3 regions of the Streptomyces sp. NPDC007945 genome follow, and region 2 is predicted to be linked to each of the others. Evidence: riboswitches for the same ligand, from Rfam matches in the RefSeq annotation. Region 2 holds a riboswitch; each other region holds the start of a gene.
The links. Region 2 has a riboswitch for thiamine pyrophosphate ahead of thiO (glycine oxidase ThiO). Riboswitches for the same ligand answer to the same signal wherever they lie in the genome.
Positions count from the first base shown of each region.

Region 1: linked by a shared signal. The riboswitch ahead of thiC (phosphomethylpyrimidine synthase ThiC) and the one ahead of thiO (glycine oxidase ThiO) in region 2 are both predicted to bind thiamine pyrophosphate.
Region 3: linked by a shared signal. The riboswitch ahead of ACFZCF_RS05770 (thiamine ABC transporter substrate-binding protein) and the one ahead of thiO (glycine oxidase ThiO) in region 2 are both predicted to bind thiamine pyrophosphate.

Region 1 is NZ_JBIBJV010000003.1:198,861-206,371, reverse strand. It holds gene ACFZCF_RS11675 (YibE/F family protein) at 1-1,343, opposite strand, end outside; TPP riboswitch at 1,415-1,551, shown strand; gene thiC (phosphomethylpyrimidine synthase ThiC) at 1,546-3,321, shown strand; gene ACFZCF_RS11665 (hypothetical protein) at 3,385-4,026, opposite strand; gene ACFZCF_RS11660 (metallophosphoesterase) at 4,188-5,612, opposite strand; gene ACFZCF_RS11655 (LacI family DNA-binding transcriptional regulator) at 6,097-7,203, opposite strand.
Region 2 is NZ_JBIBJV010000001.1:308,884-316,394, reverse strand. It holds gene pknB (Stk1 family PASTA domain-containing Ser/Thr kinase) at 1-429, opposite strand, end outside; gene ACFZCF_RS01445 (thiazole synthase) at 532-1,326, opposite strand; gene thiS (sulfur carrier protein ThiS) at 1,332-1,532, opposite strand; gene thiO (glycine oxidase ThiO) at 1,529-2,719, opposite strand; TPP riboswitch at 2,717-2,830, opposite strand; gene ACFZCF_RS01430 (NAD(P)/FAD-dependent oxidoreductase) at 2,913-4,136, shown strand; gene ACFZCF_RS01425 (Rv2175c family DNA-binding protein) at 4,206-4,571, shown strand; gene thiE (thiamine phosphate synthase) at 4,749-5,402, shown strand; gene metF (methylenetetrahydrofolate reductase [NAD(P)H]) at 5,506-6,420, shown strand; gene ACFZCF_RS01410 (hypothetical protein) at 6,475-7,278, shown strand; gene ACFZCF_RS01405 (FAD-dependent oxidoreductase) at 7,298-7,511, opposite strand, start outside.
Region 3 is NZ_JBIBJV010000002.1:101,317-108,827, forward strand. It holds gene ACFZCF_RS05760 (ATP-binding cassette domain-containing protein) at 1-175, opposite strand, end outside; gene ACFZCF_RS05765 (ABC transporter permease subunit) at 175-1,788, opposite strand; gene ACFZCF_RS05770 (thiamine ABC transporter substrate-binding protein) at 1,827-2,915, opposite strand; TPP riboswitch at 2,996-3,105, opposite strand; gene rlmN (23S rRNA (adenine(2503)-C(2))-methyltransferase RlmN) at 3,135-4,247, opposite strand; gene ACFZCF_RS05780 (phosphatidate cytidylyltransferase) at 4,569-5,678, opposite strand; gene frr (ribosome recycling factor) at 5,678-6,235, opposite strand; gene pyrH (UMP kinase) at 6,286-7,053, opposite strand; gene tsf (translation elongation factor Ts) at 7,224-7,511, opposite strand, start outside.

The sequences.
Region 1 (7,511 bases), on a different contig from region 2:
CCACCCGCGGCCCGGCCACCCGCCTCCGCCGCCGAGGGACGGTCGGCCGAGACCACGAGCGCCGCGAGTGCCGTCGTGACCGGAACCGAGGCGACCAGACCGATCGAGCCGACCAGCGTCCGGACGATCTCCTCCGCCACCAGCTCGCTGTTGGCCACCGTCCCCATGCTGCTCTGCGCGATGGTGAAGAGCAGGAGCAGCGGGAGCGCGGCACCGGCGTAGGCCAGGACCAGCGTGTTGACCACCGAGGCGATGTGGTCGCGGCCGATCCGGATCCCGGCCCGGTACAGGGCGCGCGGACCCATGCCGGGATCGGCCTGGTGCAGCTCCCAGACGGCCGAGGTCTGGGTCACGGTGACGTCGTCCAGGACACCGAGCGAACCGATGATCACCCCGGCCAGCAGCAGGCCGGACATGTCGATCTCCGGGTAGAGACCGTGGATCAGCCCGGTGTAGTCGTCGGTGTTGCCGCTGAGCGAGGCCCAGCCGATGAAGAAGGAGCCGAGCAGGCCGATCAGCAGCAGGGAGATCAGCGTGCCCAGGACCGCGACCGAGGTCCGGGCCGACAGGCCGTGGCACATGTAGAGCGCGAGCAGCATGATCGCGCTCGACCCGACCACCGCCACGATCAGCGGGTTCGACCCCTCCAGGATCGCGGGCAGGATGAAGAGGGTGAGCACCAGGAAGCTCACCGCGAGGGCGATCAGCGCCATCACGCCCCGCATCCGGCCGACGAGCACGACCGCGAGCGCGAAGATGCCCGCGAGGACCGCCATCGGCACCTTCCGGTTCACGTCCGTCACCGAGTACTGGAGGTCCTTCGGGGCGTCGGGGGCGTAGGCGACCACCACGCCCTGGCCCTCGTCCAGTTGGCGCGGGGCGTCCGGCTGCACGATCTCGGTGAACCGCCGCCCCTGGTCCGGGCCGCTGGTGACCTCGATCGTCGCCTTCTCGCACTGCCCCTGCTGCGCGTTGACCGCCTCGCGGCCCTGCGGCGTGGAGGTGTCGCCGGTGGGCGGCACCTGTGCCGCGTTCACGTCCTTGCAGTCCACCCGCTCGACCGCCACGACCTTGCCCTGCTCGGTCTGCCGGTCGAAGCCGACGCCGGTCCGCTCGTGCGCCGGCGTACCGCCGGGCCACAGCACCGCGAGGCCGACGACGACGGCGGTGGCGAAGGGGATGAGGACCGCCGCGATGACTCTTCGCAGATGGCGCGAGACGGGCGCGGCGGGTCCGTGGCTGTGGCTGTGCCCGTGGCCGGAACCGTGGTCAGGACCGTGCTGGCCGAAACCATGCCCGTGCTCGTGGCCGTGCGGATCGGGGGACTGCTGGGGGGAAGTCACCGCCCGATCATCGCAAGAACGGCGGGGGCCCACTGTTCAGCACGCCCGGGAGGGCGCTAGCCTCGTGACACCTTTGCACACGCGGGAGCTCGGAGCACCGGGCTGAGAGGGCGCTGATCACCGTACGCACACGTACGGGAGGAGGCTGCGCCGACCGCCGAACCTGTTACCGGGTAATGCCGGCGTAGGGAGATTCGGTCACATGACCCTTCAGGATGCACGCACGCCTGCCTCCAGCCAGGACGAGCGCACGCCGGGCTGGCACAAGGGATACGTCGAGGGCTCCCGCCCCGACCTCCGGGTGCCGGTCCGCCGGGTGCACCTCACCAACGGCAAGGACGTGACGCTCTACGACACGTCCGGTCCGTACACCGACCCGGCCGTCGACACCGACGTGCGCCGGGGCCTCCTCCCGCTCCGCGAGAACTGGATCATCGCGCGCGGCGACACGGAGGAGTACGCGGGCCGTCCGGTCCGCCCCGAGGACGACGGCATCAAGCACACCTCGCCGCGCGGCGGCGGGCTCAAGAACCTCGACGCCGTCTTCCCCGGCCGTCCGAGGCTGCCCCGCCGGGGCCGCGACGGGCAGGCCGTGACCCAGCTCGCGTACGCCCGCCGGGGCGAGATCACCCCGGAGATGGAGTACGTGGCGATCCGGGAGAACGTCTCGCCCGAGGTCGTCCGCGAGGAGATCGCGGCGGGCCGCGCCGTGCTGCCGGCCAACGTCAACCACCCGGAGATCGAGCCGATGATCATCGGCAAGCGGTTCCTGGTGAAGGTCAACGCCAACATCGGCAACTCGGCCGTCACCTCCTCCATCGAGGAGGAGGTCGAGAAGATGACCTGGGCGACCCGCTGGGGCGCCGACACGGTCATGGACCTGTCCACCGGCCGCAACATCCACACCACCCGCGAGTGGGTGCTGCGCAACTCCCCCGTGCCGATCGGCACCGTGCCGCTCTACCAGGCCCTGGAGAAGGTCGACGGCAAGGCCGAGGAGCTGACCTGGGAGATCTACAAGGACACGGTCATCGAGCAGGCCGAGCAGGGCGTGGACTACATGACCGTGCACGCCGGCGTACTCCTGCCGTACGTGCCGCTCACCGCGCGCCGCAAGACCGGCATCGTCTCGCGCGGCGGTTCGATCATGGCCGCCTGGTGCCTCGCGCACCACAAGGAGAACTTCCTCTACACGCACTTCGAGGAGCTCTGCGAGATCCTCGCGGCGTACGACGTCACCTACTCGCTCGGTGACGGGCTGCGCCCCGGCTCGATCGCGGACGCCAACGACGACGCCCAGTTCGCGGAGCTGCGGACGCTCGGCGAGCTGAACACGATCGCCAAGCGGCACCACGTGCAGACGATGATCGAGGGCCCGGGCCACGTCCCGATGCACAAGATCAAGGAGAACATCGACCTTCAGCAGGAGATCTGCGAGGAGGCGCCGTTCTACACGCTCGGCCCGCTGACCACGGACGTCGCGCCCGCCTACGACCACATCACCTCGGGCATCGGCGCGGCCATGATCGCCTGGTGGGGCACCGCGATGCTCTGCTACGTCACGCCCAAGGAGCACCTGGGCCTGCCGAACCGCGACGACGTGAAGACCGGTGTCATCACGTACAAGATCGCGGCGCACGCGGCGGACCTGGCCAAGGGGCACCCGGGCGCGCAGGAGTGGGACGACGCGCTCTCCGACGCCCGCTTCGAGTTCCGCTGGGAGGACCAGTTCAACCTGGCCCTCGACCCCGACACCGCCCGTGAGTTCCACGACGAGACGCTGCCGGCGGAGCCCGCGAAGACCGCCCACTTCTGCTCGATGTGCGGTCCGAAGTTCTGCTCGATGAAGATCTCCCAGGACATCCGCCGCGAGCACGGCGGGGACCTGAAGAAGGAGGAGATCGAGGCCGGCATGGCCGAGAAGTCGGCGGAGTTCGCCGCCTCCGGCAACCGCGTCTACCTGCCGATGGCGGAGTAGCGGTCGCCGGTACCGGACCCGCCCCGGCCCGCGGTCCACGGGGGGATCGCGGGCCGGAGCGCGTCAGGCGGGCGGTGGTGCCGGGTCCCGGTCGGGGTCGGCCGCCGTGGCCGCGAGGGCGGCCTGGAGGAAGGGGATGACGCCGCGCTCCAGGAGGGCGTGGCGCCAGGCGGCGCGGGCCCGGGCGAGTTCGTCGTCGGGGGCGCCGGTCTCGGCCGGGCTGTTGCGGAGCGCGGTCAGGAGGAGTCCGGCGCCCGCGCAGAGCAGCCCGGCGGCGGCGAGGGCGCCGAAGACCAGTCCTGCGGTGAGCAGCGTGGTGCCGAGGGCGGCGTCCGGGGCGAGCCAGTGGACCACGGCGCCGACCAGCAGGAAGATCGCGGCGGCGGTGCCGGCGAGGACCGGGACGAGAACCGTGAGGACCGCGACGGCCCCCGGGGACTCGTCGGGGGCGGGGCTCCGGGGCACGTTGGAGGCGGCCCGACCCGCTTCGCGGACCTGGGTGAAGTGCTCGTACTCGCTCGCCGCCGCGGCGGTGATGAGCGCTGTCGCGTTCAGCGCCATCGCGCGGAGCTGACCGGCGGTCAGCCGGGTGCCCGCGCCGACGAGTTCCGGCCGTTCCGGAGCGGTGCGCAGTGCGTCGTCGAGGACCCGCTCGTACTCGGCACGGTCCTCGGTCAGCAGGTGCGGAGCCACGTTCATGTGCATCCCCCGATGCTCGACGGGCCGGGACCGGCCGTGGAGAACGGCGGTCCGGGCGGAAGCGGAGGAGAGCCTGCCTAACTGGGGAGACCGATGGTAGGGCCGTGACCGTGCGCACTGACAGGGGGTTTCCGGAATTCGCCCCCTCCGGATGCCCGGAGCGCGGGTCAGTCCGCCAGCGGGAGCTGGACCACCAGCAGCTTTCCGGCCATGGTGACGCCGCCGTCCATGGCGATGGCGAGGCCGTCGGCGTAGACGTGCGGGCCGTCGACGACCGGGCGGGAGTCCTCCTCGCCGTCCTCCGTGCCGACCTGGCCGAGAAGGTACGGGATCGGGCTGTGGCCGTGCACGACCCGGGAACCGCCGTAGGTGCCGAGCAGCTCCTGGACGGCCTGCGGGCCGCCGTCGTCGCGGAAGGCGAAGCGCTTGGTGAACTTCCGGAAGAGGTCCCAGACCTCGTCGGCGTCGTTGCGCGTGAGGATCTCGTGGACGGTGTCGTTGACGTCCTCGATCGTCCCGCCATAGTCGAGGTACGCGGTGGTGTCCGAGTGCAGCAGGAGGTGGTCGTCCTCGCGGACGACGGCGTCGAGCCGGGACATCCACTGGAGGTGGACGTCCTGGAGGCGGTCCATGTCGTGCTTCTGTCCGCCGTTGAGCAGCCAGGCGGCCTGGAAGGTGGCGGTGCCGGCCCCGGAGTTGACGGGGGTGTCGCCGAAGCGCTTGGCGCCGATGAGGAGCAGCTCGTGGTTGCCCATGAGCGCCTTGCAGTAGCCGCCGGCGGCGGCGGCCTCGGCGGAGAGCCGCATGACGAGGTCGATGACGCCGATGCCGTCGGGTCCGCGGTCGGTGAAGTCGCCGAGGAACCAGAGCCGGGCGTTGCCCGCGGCCCAGCCGCCGTTCTCGTCGACGAGGCCCTGGGCGCGGAGGGCGGCGAGGAGTTCGTCGAGGTAGCCGTGGACGTCGCCGACGACGTAGAGCGGCCCGGGGCCGTCGCCGGTGGGCGCGGGCGCGGGAGCGGCGGCCGGGGCGACGGGGACCTGGAGCGTGTCGCCGCGCTGGATGACCGGGAGGTCGCGCTCGGTGGGCGTGTAGCCGTCCGGGAAGTCGTCGGGGAAGCCGCCCGCACCGGGGTGGGCGGTGGCGGCGACGGGCGCGGCTGCCACGGGCGCGGCGCCGAAGGGATGCGCGGCCAGGGGGTGGGCGGCGCCGGCGGGCGCGGCCGGGGCCTCGGGGTACGCGGCGGGCTCGGGGGTCTCGGCGTACGCGGCGGGCTCCGGGCGTGCCGGGGCTTCGGGGTACGCGGTCGGCTCGGGGCGTGCGGGGGCCTCGGCGTACGCGGGCTCGGGGCGCGCCGGAGCCTCGGCGTACGGGGGCTCGGTGTGGCCCGGTTCGGGGCGTGCCGGGGGCTCCGGGAACGCGACCGGCTCGGCGTACGCGGCCGGGCGGGTGCCCAGGTGGAGCGTGGGGTCGGCGGGCGGCGCCGGAGGCTCGCCCGCGTGGCCCTGCACGGGCACCCGGGCGTACGGGGGTACGCGGAAGTCACGCAATGTCGCCGTGCGTTCCACGGGATCCTGCCCGGCCCCCTGAGTCATCGACCCCTCCACCACCGTCGCGATGCCCTGCACATCGCGGACCGGCCTGGTCGGGGGGTCCGCGGTGTCGTGCGCCCATCATAGGAATGAGGGTCCGCCTGTGTGACGCACCAGGGGTGGTGAATCCGGGTTCGCTCCGGGTTCACCGGTTGTTTCGCCCGAATTGAGAAGGTCCAGTCCAGGGTCGGGTCCGGTGGGGTGCCCGGTTTCGCCGTCGCCGCCCTCGGGCAGGGACGGGACGGCGCTCGTTCTCGGGGTCGTACCGGCCCGTGCCGGGACGGGCCCGCTTCGTGGTGCGCGCTCGCCCCCGGGGTGGTCCTCGGATCGCGATCGGTGCTGCTCGAACCCGCTCGGTCGTGCCCGGTGGATGCCCGGTCGGGTCCCGCTGGGGTCGTACTCGTCCTGCTCGGGTCGTTCGTCCGGCCGCTCTTTCGGCGCGGCCGGAGTTCGGAGGGTGCGTCGGTCGTCCGGGCCCTGCGGCCCGTCAGTCCTTCGCGGGTGAGCGCGGCGGGCTCACCGTCGTCCGCGGCGACCGGCGCTGCGAGGAGGTGCGGACGATCAGCTCGGTCGGTATCACCTGTTCGAGGGGACCGTCGCCCTCGATCCCCTCGATGGCGTCGATGAGGAGCTGGACGACGGCGGTGCCGATGCGCCGCGGTTTGAGCGAGAGCGTCGTGATGGGCGGTTCGGTGGAGGCGTAGACGGTGGACTCGCTGCAGCACACGATCAGCAGGTCGTCGGGGACGCGCAGCCCGTAGCGGCGGGCGGCGGCGAGGAGGTCGGTGCCGTTGGGGTCGAAGAGCCCGTAGACGGCGTCGGGACGGTCGGGGCGGGCGAGCAGCCGGTCGGCCGCGACGGCGCCCGCGCACGGGTCGTGCGCCGGGTAGGCCTCGTAGACGGGGTCCTGTCCGACCCGCTCGCACCAGTTGAGGTACGCGGTGGTGGAGAGGCGGGTGTAGGTGTCGGTGGTGGTGCCGGTGAGGAGGCCGATCCGGCGGGCACCGGCGTCGGCGAGGTGGTCGAGGAGGGCGAGGACGGCGGCCTCGTGGTCGTTGTCGACCCAGGCGGTCACCGGGAGCGTGCCGGCGGGGCGTCCGTCGGAGACGACGGGGAGGCCCTGGCGGACGAGCTCGGTGACGACCGGGTCGTGGTCGGAGGGGTCGATGACGACGGTGCCGTCGAGGGCGACGTTCGACCAGACGTCATGGCGTGATGTCGCGGGCAGGATGACGAGGGCGTAGCCGCGGGCGAGCGCGGCCGACGTGGCGGCCCTGGCCATCTCCGCGAAGTAGGCGAACTCCGTGAAGGTGAAAGGTTCATCCCCGTACGTCGTCACGGTCAGGCCGATGAGTCCCGACTTGCCGGTGCGGAGCGTGCGGGCCGCCGCGGAGGGGCGGTAGCCCAGCCGGTCGGCGACCTCGCGGACGTGTCTGCGGGTGGCGTCCGGGAGTCGTCCCTTGCCGTTGAGCGCGTCGGAGACAGTCGTGATGGAGACCCCGGCGGCGGCGGCCACGTCCCGGATGCCTGCCCGGCCCTGCCGGCTTCCCCGGGTCTGTGCCCGGCTCACCTGGTGCTTCCCTGCTGCTGTCATGGCGAGCCGATAGTAGGGCGATGTGGGGTGGGCGGGACGGCCGCATATGCAGGCGTTGACAGGCACGTTTCTGCATGGTCGAACAAGCTCAAAGAGGGGATAATCCAAGGTAGTTGAGGGTTTCTCCTTGCGAGTTGATGTTGTCGGACGGGATGGGCCTGGTGTGGGGGCGAGGTCTCGAAGAGGTCTCAACTCACCTCTACGGGGGACGCGCGCCACGGCGCTCGCCACCGGCGCACGCCACCCGCCCGCGCGCCCCCTCGCTCGGCGAGGCCCGGTGGGCCGGGTTTTCCACAGCGTTGCAGGGC
Region 2 (7,511 bases):
CTTCATGTCCCGGTGCACGAACCCGGCCCGGTGGGCGGCGCCCAGCGCGGCGAGGACCGGCTCCAGGATGTCCAGGGCGGCGCGGGGCTGGAGGGCGCCGCGCTCGCGCAGCACGTCCCGGAGGGTGCAGCCGGAGACGTACTCCATCGCCAGGTAGACGTACGCGCCCTCGGCGCCCTGGTCGAAGACGGAGACCACGTTCGGGTGCGCGAGGCGGGCGACGGACTTCGCCTCGCGGATGAAACGCTCGACGAAGGCCGCGTCGGCCGCCAGGGCGGGGTGCATCACCTTGAGCGCGAGGACGCGGTCGAGGCGGGTGTCGACGGCCCGGTAGACCGTGGCCATCCCGCCGACGGCGATGCGCGCGTCGACGCGGTAGCGGCCGTCGAGCAGCCGCCCGACGAGGGGGTCCTGAAGGGTCGTGTCCACGGCGTCGAGTCTACGAGCCGGTACGGGCCCGGCCCGCCCTCCGGGCCCCGACCGCAGCACGCTTGTGACGTACCCCGCTCGGGGCCGCTTCCGGCGGCGGGCTCAGAAGGCGGGACGCTCCGGGTCCAGCCGGGCCAGGCCCTCCGTCGGCGAGGACGCCTCCGCGAAGCGGCGGCGGGGGATGCGGCCCGCGCGGTGCGCGAGGCGGCCCGCCTCGACCGCGTGCCGCATCGCCGAGGCCATCAGGACCGGCTCCTGGGCCCGGGTCACCGCCGAGGCGAGCATCACCGCCGCGCACCCCAGCTCCATCGCGAGCGCCGCGTCCGAGGCGGTGCCCGCGCCGGCGTCGAGGATCACCGGCACCCCGGCCCGCTCCACGATCAGCTCGAAGTTGTGCGGGTTGCGGATGCCGAGGCCGGAGCCGATGGGGGAGCCCAGCGGCATGATCGCCGCGCAGCCCACGTCCTCCAGCTTCCGGGCCAGGACCGGGTCGTCGTTGGTGTAGGGGAGGACGGTGAAGCCGTCGTCCACCAGGGTCTCGGCGGCGTCGAGGAGCTCGACCCCGTCGGGGAGGAGGGTCCGCTCGTCGGCGACGACCTCCAGCTTGATCCAGTCCGTGCCGAGGGCCTCCCGGGCCAGCCGGGCCGTGAGGACGGCCTCGCCGGCCGTGTAGCAGCCGGCCGTGTTCGGCAGGACGCGGATGCCGAGCCGGTCCAGGACGGAGAGGACCGAGCCCTGCACCGTGGGGTCGAGGCGGCGCATGGCGACCGTGGTGAGCTCGGTGCCGCTCGCCACCAGGGACCGTTCGAGGACGTCCAGGCTGGGGGCGCCGCCGGTGCCCATGATGAGCCGGGAGGAGAACTCCGTGCCGCCGAGGGTGAACACGTCGTCGGACATCGCGCTCAGCCCCCCTGCACCGCGGTGAGGACCTCGACCCGGTCGCCGTCGGCGAGCAGCGTCGCCGCCCACTCGCCGCGCGGCACGACCGTCTCGTTGACGGCGGCGGCCACCCCGGACGGGGCGGTGGTGAGGCCGGTGACCAGGGCCTCCAGGGAGACGGGGGCGGCGAGCACGCGCGGCTCGCCGTTCACGGACACGTTCATGCGGGCTGCTCCTGACGTGCGGAGAGAGCGGTGGGGAAGCGGCGGGGCGAGAAGGGGCGCGCCTCGTCGGGCAGGACGCCGGTGGTGAGCACCTCCGCCATGACGTCGCCGGTGACGGGGGTGAGGAGGATCCCGTTGCGGTAGTGCCCGGTGGCCAGGTCGAGGCCGGGCAGGGCGGTCGGGCCGAGCATCGGGGCGTTGTCGGGGGAGCCGGGGCGCAGCCCGGCGAGGGTCTCGGTGAGCGGCAGCTCGGTGAGGCCCGGGACCAGCTCGTGGGCGTCGCGGAGCAGCTCGTACACCCCGCCGGCGGTGACCGTGGTGTCCCAGCCCAGCTCCTCGCTGGTGGCGCCGACGACCAGCTCGCCGTTCTCGCGCGGCACGAGGTAGACGTGGCTGCCGCGCACCACCGCCCGCACGGTGCGGGAGAGGAACGGGGCGTACGGGGCGGGGATCCGCAGCCGCAGGACCTGGCCCTTCACCGGGCGGACCGGCGGCAGGACCGACGGAGGCACGCCCGCGAGCCGGCCGCTGAGGCTGCCGGCGGCGAGGACGGTCCGGCCGGCGGAGAGCGCCGTGCCGTCGCGCAGCACGACTCCGGTCGCCCGGTCGCCCGCCACCGTGAGCCGCTCGGCGAGCGCCCGGTGGAAGACCACCCCGGCCCGCTCGCAGGCGGTGAGCAGCGCGGCGGCCAGCCGGCGCGGGTCGACCTGGTGGTCGCCGTCCACCCGGAGCCCGCCGCGCACGCCGGGCGCCAGCATGGGTTCGAGGCGCCGGCACTCCCGGCCGCTGAGCCACTCGGAGGCGAGTCCGCAGCGGGTCTGGAGGGCGTGCAGTTCGCGCAGGTGGGCGCGGTCGTCGGCGTCGAGGGCGACGGCGAGGGTGCCGCAGGCGCGGTAACCGACGTCGAGGCCGGTGGCCTCCTCCAGCTCGGCCGTGAAGGCCGGGTAGCGCGCGGCGGAGGCGAGGTTGAGCCCGAGGAGGGTCTCCTCGCCGTAGTGCAGTTCGGTGACGGCGGCGAGCATGCCGGCCGCGACCCGCGCGGCGCCGCCGCCGGGTTCGGGGTCGACGACCGCGACGGTCAGGCCGCGCAGGGCCGCCCGCCAGGCCGTGACGAGGCCGATGACGCCGCCGCCGACCACGAGGACGTCGGCGACCTGACGGTCTTCTGTTCCTACGGAAGGACGCATGGGCGTTCCCGCCCCTCCCTTCGCCGGCATGACCCGGATCAGGTTCGTACGGTCGGAGGCCGGTCAGCCTCCCTCTCAGCCCGGTGCGTCCGGGCTCCCGCGAGTGGTGTGTGCCCGCCACCCTAGCCTCCGCCGGCGGAGCTCCACAGGGGGCCTCCTGCCTGACGGGTCGTCAGATGCGTATGGTGGACGGGTGAGCGAGCAGAAGCAGACCCAGCGGCACGTGGTGATCGTCGGCGCCGGCATGGCGGGCGTGCAGACCGCCGTCGCCCTGCGCGAGCAGGGCTTCCGGGGCCCCGTCACCCTCATCGGCGCCGAACCCCACCAGCCCTACGACCGGCCCCCGCTCTCCAAGGCGGTCCTCCTCGGAAAGGCCGAGCACTCCGCTTTTGACATCGACTTCGCCTCCCTCGGCGTCGACCTCCGCCTCGGCGTCGCCGTCACCGGGCTGCGCCCCGCCGACCGGGCACTCGACACCGAGGCGGGTCCCGTCGCGTACGACGCCCTCGTCCTCGCCACCGGCGCCCACCCGCTCACCCTCCCCGGCGCCGAGGGCGTCCCCGGCGTCCACCTGCTGCGCACCCTCGACGACGCCGTCCGCCTCGGCCCCGTCCTGGCCGGCGGCGGCTCCGTCGTGGTGGTCGGCGCCGGCTGGATCGGCGCCGAGTTCGCCACCGCCGCCCGCGAGGCCGGCTGCGCCGTCACCGTCGTCGAGGCCGCACCCCTCCCGCTCGCCGGCGCCCTGCCCGACGAGGTCACCACCGCCATGGCCGGCTGGTACGCCGAGAGCGGCGCCGAACTCCTCACGCACGCGCGCGTGGCCGCCGTCCGCCCCGGCGCCGTCGTCCTCGCCGACGGCCGCGAACTCCCCGCCGACGCCGTCGTCGTCGGCATCGGCGCCCGCCCCGCCACCGACTGGCTCGCGGGCTCCGGCATCGCCCTCGACCCCAGCGGCGCCGTCACCGCCGACGAGCGGCTGCGCACCTCCCTGCCCGACGTGTACGCGGTCGGCGACTGCGCCTCCTTCCCCTCCGCCCGCTACGGGGAGCGGCTCCTCGTCCACCACTGGGACAACGCCCTCCAGGGCCCCCGCACGGTCGCCGCCGACCTCACCGGAGCCGACGCCGCCGCCCCGGAGCCGTACGACCCCGTCCCGTACTTCTGGTCCGAGCAGTTCGGCCGCTTCGTCCAGTACGCCGGCCACCACGCCGGCGCCGACACCCTCGTCCGGCGCGGGGACGCGTCCGGCGGCTCCTGGGCGGTGCTCTGGCTGCGCGCTGGGGTGCCGGTCGCCCTGCTCGCCGTCGGCCGCCCGCGCGACCTCGCCCAGGGGCGCAAGCTCATCGAGGCCGGCACCCCCGTCGACCCCGAGCGGGCCGCCGATCCCACCGTGCCGCTGAAGTCCGCCGTCCGGTGACAACCCGGACGGCGGCGGCCGGGGCGGGCCCGACTACCGACTGTCGGTCCCGGATGGCAGGCTTGTCCCGTGACCGAGATTGACGCAAACATCGATGCTCTCGTCCCCGCATGGCTCCACCTCCCCGACATCGCGGAGATGCTCGGCGTCCCGGTGACGCGGGTGCGGCAGCTGGTGAACGAGGGCCAGCTGATCGCCGTGCGCCGCGGCGAGAACAACGCGCTCCAGGTGCCCGCCGCCTTCATCCAGGACGACAAGGTCGTCAAGGGCCTCGCCGGCACCCTGACGCTCCTGCGGGACGACGGCTTCTCCGACGCGGAGATGCTGGAGTGGCTCTTCACCCCCGACCCGACCCTGCCCGGCACCCCCGCGCAGGCCCTCGGCGAGAATCGCGGTACGGAGGTGAAGCGCCGCGCCCAGGCGCTCGCCGTCTGACCCGCCGGAGACCGGGGCGCCGAGTCCGTGACTCCGGCGCCCGGGGCCCCGGCGTGGGAGCGCCGGGTCCGAGACACCCCGGAGCCCGGGACACCGGCCTCCGGACACCGAACCACCACCGCCGGTGCCGCGGCCCCCGCGCCGCGGCACCGGCACCACCCGACGGGGGGAACCACCATGCCCACGCCTCGTGAGCGGCTCGCCGACGCCCGGCTCTACCTGTGCACCGACGCCCGGAAGCGCCAGGGCGACCTGCCCGCCTTCCTCGACGCCGTGCTCTCCTCCGGCGTCGACATCGTGCAGCTCCGCGACAAGGGCATGGAGGCCGGCGAGGAGCTGGAGCACCTCGCCGTCCTCGCCGAGGCCTGCCGCCGCCACGGCAAGCTCCTCGCCGTGAACGACCGGGCCGACGTCGCCCACGCCATCGGCTCCGACGTCCTCCACCTCGGCCAGGGCGACCTGCCCGTCCCCGCCGCCCGCGCCATCCTCGGCGACGAGGTCCTGATCGGCCGCTCCTGCCACGCCGAGTCCGAGGTCGCCGCGGCCGCCGCCGAACCCGGCGTCGACTACTTCTGCACCGGCCCCTGCTGGCCCACCCCCACCAAGCCCGGGCGGTACGCCCCCGGCCTCGACCTGGTGCGGTACGCCGCGGGGCTCGCCCAGGACCGCCCCTGGTTCGCCATCGGCGGCATCGACGAGACCAACCTCGACCAGGTCCTCGACGCCGGCGCCCGGCGCATCGTCGTGGTCCGCGCGCTCACCGAGGCCGAGGACCCGGCCGCGGCCGCCGCCTCCCTCGCCAAGCGCGTCCGGGAGCGGGCCGACGCCTGACGCGGACGGCCCGCCGCGGCGGCCCCCGCACCGCTGTCCGAAAAGGTGTCCACTCCTCGGACGCGGGGTACGCGCCCCGCTGGACCCCGTCTAACCTGCCGGTATGGCCCTTGGAACCGCTTCCGTCCGTTCGGACCGCGCCCGTACGGTCCGCGAGATCCTCGCCGCCGGGACGTCGTACTCCTTCGAGTTCTACGCTCCCCGGACGGCCAAGGGCGAGCAGGTCCTCTGGAACGCCATGCGCCGCGTCGAGGCCGTCGGCCCCAGCTTCGTCTCCGTGACCTACGGCGCCGGCGGCTCCACCCGCGGCGGCACCGTCAAGGCCACCCAGAAGATCGCCTCGGACACCACCCTCACCCCGGTCGCGCACCTCACCGCCGTCGACCACTCCGTCGCCGAACTGCGCAACGTCCTCGGGCAGTACGCCGACGCCGGCATCCGCAACATGCTGGCGCTGCGCGGCGACCCGCCCGGCGACCCGCTGGGCGACTGGGTCGAGCACCCCGAGGGCGTCCGGTACGCGGCCGACCTGGTCCGGCTCATCAAGGAGTCCGGCGACTTCTGCGTCGGCGTCGCCGCCTTCCCCGAGATGCACCCCCGGTCCACGGACTGGGACACCGACATCCGCCACTTCGTCGACAAGTGCCGGGCCGGCGCCGACTACGCCGTCACCCAGATGTTCTTCGACCCCGAGAACTACCTGCGGCTCCGCGACAGCGTCGAGAAGGCCGGCTGCGAGACCCCGATCATCCCCGAGGTCATGCCCGTCGTGAACGTGAAGACGCTCGACCGGCTGCCCCAGCTCAGCAACGCCTCCTTCCCCGCGGACGTGAAAGAACGCATCCTCGCGGTCAAGGACGACCCCGCCGCTGTACGCTCCATCGGTATCGAGTTCGCGACGGAGTTCTGCGCGCGCCTGCTGGCCGAGGGTGTCCCCGGACTGCACTTCATCACGCTCAACAGCTCCACCGCGACGCTCGAGATCTACGAGAATCTCGGACTGCACCAGCAGTCCTGACCGGTCGTACCCGCCCCGACCCGCGGCGGAGGCCGTAGAGAGGGGCGGCGGGGCATGGGGTGGACGGTCCTCTACATCGCGTTCGGCCTGGTGGCGCTCTGGCTGCTCGGCGAGGTGCTCCTGCAGTACAAGGCGCGGCTGCGCTGGCGGGTCCTCGCCTTCAGCGGCTTCCTCGGCGTCGTCGCCGGCGTGCTGCTGCCCTCCGTGGCGGTCATCATCGCCGGCGCGGTCGCCTTCGCCGTCGGCCAGACCTTCGTGACCCTCTCGTTCCGCCGCGGCTTCTCCACGGGCTGGGCGATCGGCGGCACCCCCGGCGCCAGCCGCCGCCGCAAGGCGGGCCGGGCCCCCGAGGCCGGCCCCACCCTGGAGGTCACGGCCCTCTCCTATGACGAGCCCGACGCGGCCCCCGCCCACGCCCCCGACGCGGAGGCACCCCTCGCGGGCGAGGCCCCCGTCCACGCACCGCAGCCGCTGCCCGAGGACACCGGCCAGTACGGCGTCTACGAGCAGCAGCCGGCCGGCCACGCCCAGCCCGGGTACGACACCACCGGCTACGGCTACGACACCTACGCCACCGGCTACGGGCAGCAGCCCGCCTACGACTACGGCACCGCGGGCGCCCCGCAGCAGTACGCCGCCTACTCCGACCCGTACATCGGCCCCGCCACCGACGGCCAGCAGTACACCCAGTACTACGGCGACCCCTACGCCCCCTCGTACGCCTACGACACCCCGCCCGGCGGCGTCTGGGTCCCGCAGCAGCGCGACACGGACGAGCAGCCGCCCCAGACCTACCCGCCGAACCAGTACGGCTACGACCCGCAGCAGCAGGACGACCAGTTCCCGTACCGCCACTGAGCCGACCGGGAGGGGCGGCTCACCGCGAGCCGCGGAACTCCGCGCCCTCCACGATCAGCCCGGCCACCAGCGCCCCCGACATGCCCGCGTGGGCGAGCCCGCCGCCCGGATGCGACCAGCCGCCGACGAAGTACAGGCCGGGGACGGGGGAGAGGTTGGCGGCCGGCAGCCAGCCCCCGCCGCCGTCCGCCAGCGCCGGGCCCGGCACCTCGGGCGCGCCCGTCGCCTCCCGC
Region 3 (7,511 bases), on a different contig from region 2:
GCACCCGGCCCCCGTCCAGCGCCCGGAGCCCGGCGACGGCCCGCAGCAGCGTCGACTTGCCGGACCCGCTCGGCCCGAGGACGCACACGATCTCGTGGTCGGCGACCTCCAGGTCCACCGCGTCGAGGACCGCCCGGGCCCCGAACCGTACCGTCGCTCCGTCAAGGGTCAGCATCAGAACTCCCCGGTGGTCCGGTCGGTCCGCAGCCGTTCGAGCAGCAGCAGGGAGACCGCGCACACCACCATCAGAATCGTCGACAGGGCCATCGCCTGCCCGTAGTTGAGCTCGCCCGGCCGGCCCAGCAGCCGCGCCACCGCGACCGGCAGCGTCGGGTTGTCGGGCCGCGCGATGAAGACGGTCGCCCCGAACTCGCCGAGCGACACGGCGAAGGCGAACCCGGCCGCGATCAGCAGCGCCCGCCGCACCAGCGGCAGGTCCACCTCCCGCCAGGCCCGCCACGGCGAGGCCCCGAGCACCGCCGCCGCCTCCCGCAGCCGCTGGTCCACCGCCCGCAGCACCGGCAGCATCGTGCGGACCACGAACGGCACGCCGACCAGCGCCTGTGCGAGCGGGACGAGGATCCAGCCGGCCCGCAGGTCGAACGGCGGCTCGTCCAGCGTGATGAGGAACCCGAAGCCGACGGTCACCGCCGACACCCCGAGCGGCAGCATCAGCAGCGCGTCGAAGCCCCGCACGAGCCGTCCCGCCCGCCTCGTGAGCGCCGCCGCCGCGAGCCCGCCGATCACCACCGCGATCGCGGTGGCCGCGACGGCGTACCGCAGCGAGTTCCCGACCGCCTCCAGCGGCGGCACCAGGAACGTCCCGGCCTCGTCGAGCGAGCCGAGCGCCCGGTAGTAGCGGAGCCCGTACCCCTCCGGCGTCGCGAAGGAACGCTCCACCAGCACCCCGAGCGGCAGCAGGATCAGCACCGCCACCGAGGCCAGCACCCCGCCGAGCAGCGCCCACTGCCCCACGCCGCGCGGCCGGCGCGCGGTCGTCTCCGGGGACACCAGCCGCAGCGCGGTCTCCCGGCGCCGCACCGTCCGGGCGTGCACGGCGAGGATCACGCCGACCGCCACGAACTGCACGAGCGTCAGCACGGCCGCCGTCCGCAGGTCCAGCAGCCGGGCCGTCTGCCGGTAGATCTCCGCCTCCAGCGTCGTGTACGCGTCCCCGCCGAGGATCTGCACGACGCCGAAGGACGTGAACGTGAAGAGGAAGACCATGAGGGCGGCCGCCGACACCGCCGGCACCAGCGCCGGCAGCGTCACCGACCGCCACGCCGTCCACCGGGACGCGCCGAGCACCCGGGCCGCCTCCTCCTGGCGCGGGTCGAGCTGGGCCCACAGCCCGCCGACGGTCCGGACGACGACCGCGTAGTTGAAGAAGACGTGGGCGAGGAGGATCGCCCACACCGTGGTGTCGAGCCGCAGCCCCCACAGCACGTCGGTGAACCCGCCCCGGCCCACCAGGGCCAGGAACGCCGTGCCGACGAGGACCGTGGGCAGCACGAACGGCACGGTGACGACGGCCCGCAGCACGCCCTTCCCGGGGAAGTCGAAGCGGGCGAAGACGTACGCGCCCGGCAGCGCCACGAGCAGCGTGAGCCCGGTGGAGGCGGCCGCCTGCCAGACGGTGAAGCCCAGCACGTCGAGGATGTCCGAGCGGCCCAGGGTCGCCCCGATCGCCCCGAGGTCCCAGGCGCCGTCGGGCCGCAGCCCGCGCTCGACGATCGACACGACGGGCCAGGCGAAGAAGACCGCGAAGAACGCGACGGGCAGGGCCATCAGCCCCAGCCGCGCCGCGCTCCCCCTCGGGTCGCGGCTCACTTGCGGACGAGCGACGACCACTGCCGGATCCACGCCTCGCGCTGCGCGGCGATCTTCTCCGGCGCCACCGTCTCCGGCTTCTCGATCACCACGCCGTGCTTCGTGAACAGCTCCGGCAGGGCCGCGTCCTTCGCGACCGGGTTCACGAACATCTGGAGCGGCATGTCGTCCTGGAACCTCTTCGAGATCAGGAAGTCGATCAGCGCCTTGCCGCCCTCGGGGTTCTTCGCCCCGTCCAGCAGGCCGGCGAACTCGATCTGCCGGAAGCAGGTGCCGGTGGACACCCCGGTGGGCGCCTCCTTCGGCTGCGGCTCGGCGTACAGCACCTCGACGGGCGGGCTGGAGGCGTAGGAGACGACCAGCGGACGGTCGCCCTTGGCCTCCTTGCCGCCGGCCGAGCCGGAGAACTCCTGGTTGTAGGCGAGCTCCCAGCTGTCGACGGTCTTCACGCCGTTCGCCTTCAGCTTCGACCAGTACTCCTGCCAGCCGGAGTCGCCGTACTTCGCGACCGTGCCGAGGAGGAAGCCGAGGCCCGGGGACGAACGCTCCGGGTTCTCGACCACGAGCAGGTCCTTGTACTCCGGCTTCACCAGGTCGTCGAAGGACTGCGGCGGCGCCAGCTTCTTGTCCGCGAAGTACTTCTTGTCGTAGTTCACGCAGATGTCGCCGGTGTCGATCGGCGTGACCCGCTTGTCGAGCTTGAAGGTGTCCGGGATCCGTTCGGCGCCCTTCGCCTCGTACGGCACGAAGATGCCGTTGTCGACGGCGCGGGACAGCAGGGTGTTGTCGACGCCGAAGAAGACGTCGCCCTGCGGGGAGCCCTTGGTGAGGATCTCCTTGTTGACGGCCTCGCCCGCGTCACCGGCCTTCAGCACCTTCACGGTGAAGCCGGACCGCTTCGTGAACTCGGCCAGCACCTCCTTGGAGGCGTTGAAGGAGTCGTGGCTGACGAGCGTCACGGTCTTCGGCGCGGGCTCCCCGCTCTTCCCCGCGGCGTCGCGGGCGGACTCGGTGGAGCAGGCGGCCAGGCCCGTGACGCCGAGCGCCGCGGCCAGCGCCGCGACGGCGGCCTTCTTGGTGTGCATGTGTGGTCCTCCTGGGTGGGACCAGGAAGAGACGCGGCCCTGCCCGCGACCGGGGACCGGACGCGGGCAGGGCGCAACAGCTCGAGGTACGACCGAACTTCCTACCCAGAATGACCTGGGCGAGGTTCAGAGGGTCTGCGGTCTACGGTTACCGCACTCTCAGCGCTGTGGCGCTCCCCTGTCGGAATATGCAGGTGTGTTCGAGCACAGGGTACAAGGTCAGCGCTCGGACGCGGCGAGCTGTCCACAGGCGCCGTCGATCTCCTGGCCACGGGTGTCCCGGACGGTCACCGGCACGCCGTGCCGGGCGATGGCCTCGACGAAGGCCTTCTCGTCCTCCGGCCGGGAGGCGGTCCACTTCGAGCCCGGCGTCGGGTTCAGCGGGATCAGGTTGACGTGCACCCGCTTGCCCTTGAGCAGCTTGCCCAGCAGGTCACCGCGCCACGCCTGGTCGTTGATGTCCCGGATGAGGGCGTACTCGATGGAGACCCGGCGGCCGGACTTCTCGGCGTACTCCCACGCCGCGTCCAGTACCTCCCGCACCTTCCAGCGGGTGTTCACCGGCACCAGCGTGTCCCGCAGCTCGTCGTCGGGGGCGTGCAGCGAGACCGCGAGGCGGCACTTGAAGCCCTCGTCGGCGAAGCGCAGCATGGCCGGCACCAGGCCCACGGTCGACACGGTGATGCCGCGCTGCGACAGGCCGAGGCCGTCGGGCTCGGGGTCGGTCAGCCGGCGGATCGCGCCGACGACCCGCTTGTAGTTGGCGAGCGGCTCGCCCATTCCCATGAAGACGATGTTCGACAGTCGCGCGGGACCGCCGGGCACCTCGCCGTCGCGCAGCGCGCGCATGCCGTCGACGATCTGGTGCACGATCTCGGCGGTCGACAGGTTCCGGTCGAGACCGGCCTGCCCGGTCGCGCAGAACGGGCAGTTCATGCCGCAGCCGGCCTGCGAGGAGATGCACATCGTCACCCGGTCCGGGTAGCGCATCAGCACCGACTCCACGAGCGTGCCGTCGTGCAGCCGCCACAGGGTCTTGCGGGTGGTGTCGTCGTCGCACGAGATGTGCCGCACCACCGACATCAGGTCGGGCAGCAGCTCCCCGGCCAGCTTCTCCCGCGAGGCGGCCGGGATGTCGGTCCACTCGGCGGGGTCGTGCGCGTACCGCGCGAAGTAGTGCGTCGACAGCTGCTTGGCGCGGAAGGGCTTCTCGCCGATCGCGGCGACGGCCTCCTTCCGCTCGGCGGGCGTGAGGTCGGCGAGGTGCCGCGGCGGCTTCTTGGCTCCGCGCGGGGCGACGAATGTGAGTTCTCCGGGCAGCGGACGGGCCACGACGGCGTCTCTCCTCAAACAGGAACGAGGTCGGACGTCCCGCGTCGGCGGGGAGTGCGGCAGGGCGATGCCGGGCGACCTCACTGGACCGTCCCCGCGGTGGCGAGGACGACGAAGGGCCCGGACCACAGGTCCGAGCCCTTCCAGAGTACCCGCTGTCCGTCAACCCGTTCCGACGAAGAGCGCGAGCAGCAACCACACCACCGGCGCCGTCGGCAGCAGCGAGTCCAGCCGGTCCATGCTGTGTCCACGTGCGGCTCCGCCGCGAGGCGCCGTGCCCGGGCGGCAGACCCTGACGAACAGGACCCACCACCCGACCGGTCAACCCGTCCCGACGAACAACGCCAGCAGCAGCCACACCACCGGCGCCGTCGGCAGCAGCGAGTCCAGCCGGTCCATGATGCCGCCGTGCCCGGGGAGCAGCGTCCCCATGTCCTTGATGCCGAGGTCCCGCTTGATCATCGACTCGCCGAGGTCGCCGAGCGTCGCGCTCGCCGCGACCGCGAGGCCGAGGAGCAGGCCCTGCCACCAGGTGCCGTCGTCGATGAGGAACTGCATGCACAGCGCGCCGGCCGCCATCGCGAAGGCCACCGCGCCGAAGAGTCCCTCGCGGGTCTTGCCGGGGCTGATCCGCGGCGCCAGCTTGTGCTTGCCGAAGCGCCAGCCCACCGCGTACGCCCCGGTGTCGCTGACCACGGTGAGCAGCAGGAAGGTCAGTACCCGCCACGGTCCGTCGTCGGCGGTCAGCAGCATCGCCACGAAGGTCGCCAGGAACGGCACGTAGAACGCGGCGAAGACGCCCGCCGTGACGTCCTTCAGGTACCCCTCGGGGGGTTCCGTCATCCGCCAGACGAGCACCGCGAGCGCCGTGAGGGCCATCGCGACCCAGGCGCCCTCGGGGCCCCGCACGTACCCGGCGACGACCATCGCGGCGCCGCCGACCGCGAGCGGCACCAGCGGCGCCTTGATCGCCTTGCGCTCCTGGAGCCGCGAGGTCAGCTCCCAGAGCCCCACGACCACGGCCACCGCGATGACGCCCACGAAGGCCGGCTTCCAGATGAACAGCGAGGCGATGATGACCGCCCCGAGACCGACGCCGACCCCTATGGCCGCGCCCAGGTCCCGGCCCGCGCTCTTCTTCTGCCGGGGCCCGGGGGCCGCCGACGGCGGAGGAGGCGGGACGGGGCTGGGCATGGGCTCCTGCGGGTGCTCGTGCGGGGTCTCGTCACGGAACAGGGGACCGCCCGGGTGGGCGGCCCCCCGTCCGTGTCCGTCCTGGAAACCGCCGGCGGGTACGTCGGGCACGATGGGCATGGGGCGAGTCTGCGCCGCCCGGTGCCGATCGTGGGCGGGACCCGCCGGGGCAGGCCCCTGGTCGGGTCCGCCGAGACCTGAACCGGCCGCCGGCGCCCCCCAGGATGAGTCGTTCATCAGACCTCGAGGAGCTCGGCTTCCTTGTGCTTCAGCAGCTCGTCCACCTGCGCCACGTACTTCGCGGTGGTGTCGTCGAGCTCCTTCTCCGCACGGCGGCCCTCGTCCTCGCCGACCTCGCCGTCCTTGACGAGCTTGTCGATGGTCTCCTTGGCCTTGCGGCGCACGGAGCGGATCGAGATCTTGGAGTCCTCGGCCTTGCCCTTGGCGACCTTGATGTAGTCGCGGCGGCGCTCCTCGGTCAGCTCCGGGAAGACCACCCGGATGATGTTGCCGTCGTTGCTCGGGTTGACGCCGAGGTCCGAGTCGCGGATGGCCTGCTCGATGTTGCGCAGCGCGCTCTTGTCGAACGGGGTCACCACGGCCATGCGCGGCTCCGGCACCGAGAACGACGCCAGCTGGTTGATAGGGGTGACGGCCCCGTAGTAGTCGGCCACGATCTTGTTGAACATCGCCGGGTGCGCACGGCCGGTGCGGATCGCGGCGAAGTCCTCCTTGGCGACCACGACCGCCTTCTCCATCTTCTCCTCGGCCTCGAGGAGGGTCTCTTCGATCACCACATGCTCCTGCGTGTCGTCGCGTTGTGTCGGTTGAGGGCGGGCCTGGGTCAGGCCCGGGTGCCCTGGTCGCTCACGAGTGTGCCGATCTTCTCACCCGTGACGGCGCGCGCGATATTGCCTGCGGCGAGCAGTTCGAAGACGAGGATCGGGAGCTTGTTGTCGCGGCACAGGGTGATGGCGGTGGCGTCGGCGACCTTGAGGTCGCGGGTGATGACCTCGCTGTACTCCAGGGCGTCGAACTTGACCGCGGCGGGGTTGGTCCTGGGGTCGGAGTCGTAGACGCCGTCCACGCCGTTCTTGCCCATGAGGAGGGCCTCGGCGTCGATCTCCAGGGCCCGCTGGGCGGCGGTCGTGTCGGTGGAGAAGTACGGCATGCCCATGCCGGCGCCGAAGATGACCACGCGGCCCTTCTCCAGGTGGCGCACGGCGCGCAGCGGGATGTACGGCTCCGCGACCTGGCCCATGGTGATGGCGGTCTGGACGCGGGAGTCGATGCCCTCCTTCTCCAGGAAGTCCTGGAGGGCGAGGCAGTTCATCACGGTGCCGAGCATGCCCATGTAGTCGGAGCGGGCGCGGTCCATGCCGCGCTGCTGAAGCTCGGCGCCGCGGAAGAAGTTGCCGCCGCCGATGACGATGGCGATCTGGGCGCCGTCGCGGACCACGGCCGCGATCTCACGCGCGATGGCGTGCACGACGTCGGGGTCGACACCGAGACCGGTACCGCCGGAGAAGGCCTCCCCGGAGAGCTTCAGCATGTAGCGGCCGAGCTTCTTGCCGCTGTTGTCGTCGTGGCCCTGTTCGGCGCCCTGATTCATGGAGATCTCCTCGTACACATACGAAGAAGGCCATTGCCTTGGGTCCTCGTGGGTTTCCCGTACGGCAATGGCCTCCTCGTCACATCTGCGGTCGTCCCGCCCGGGGCGGGACGACTGTCTCAGACCCTACCCGGGTCCGGTGTCCGTCGCGTTCGCGAGGACGGACGGACTCAGATGCCGACCTTGATGCGGGTGAAGCGCTTCAGGGTGACACCGGCCTCGTCCAGGATCTGCTGGACGGACTTCTTGTTGTCCAGGGCGTACGGCTGGCCGAGCAGCGTGGCGTCCTTGAAGAAGCCGTTGACGCGACCCTCGACGATCTTGGCGATCGCGGCCTCGGGCTTGCCCTCGGCGCGGGTGGTCTCCTCGGCGATGCGACGCTCGGACTCGACGACCTCGGCCGGGACGTCCTCACGGGTGAGGTACTTCGGCGCGAAGGCGGCGATGTGCTGCGCGAC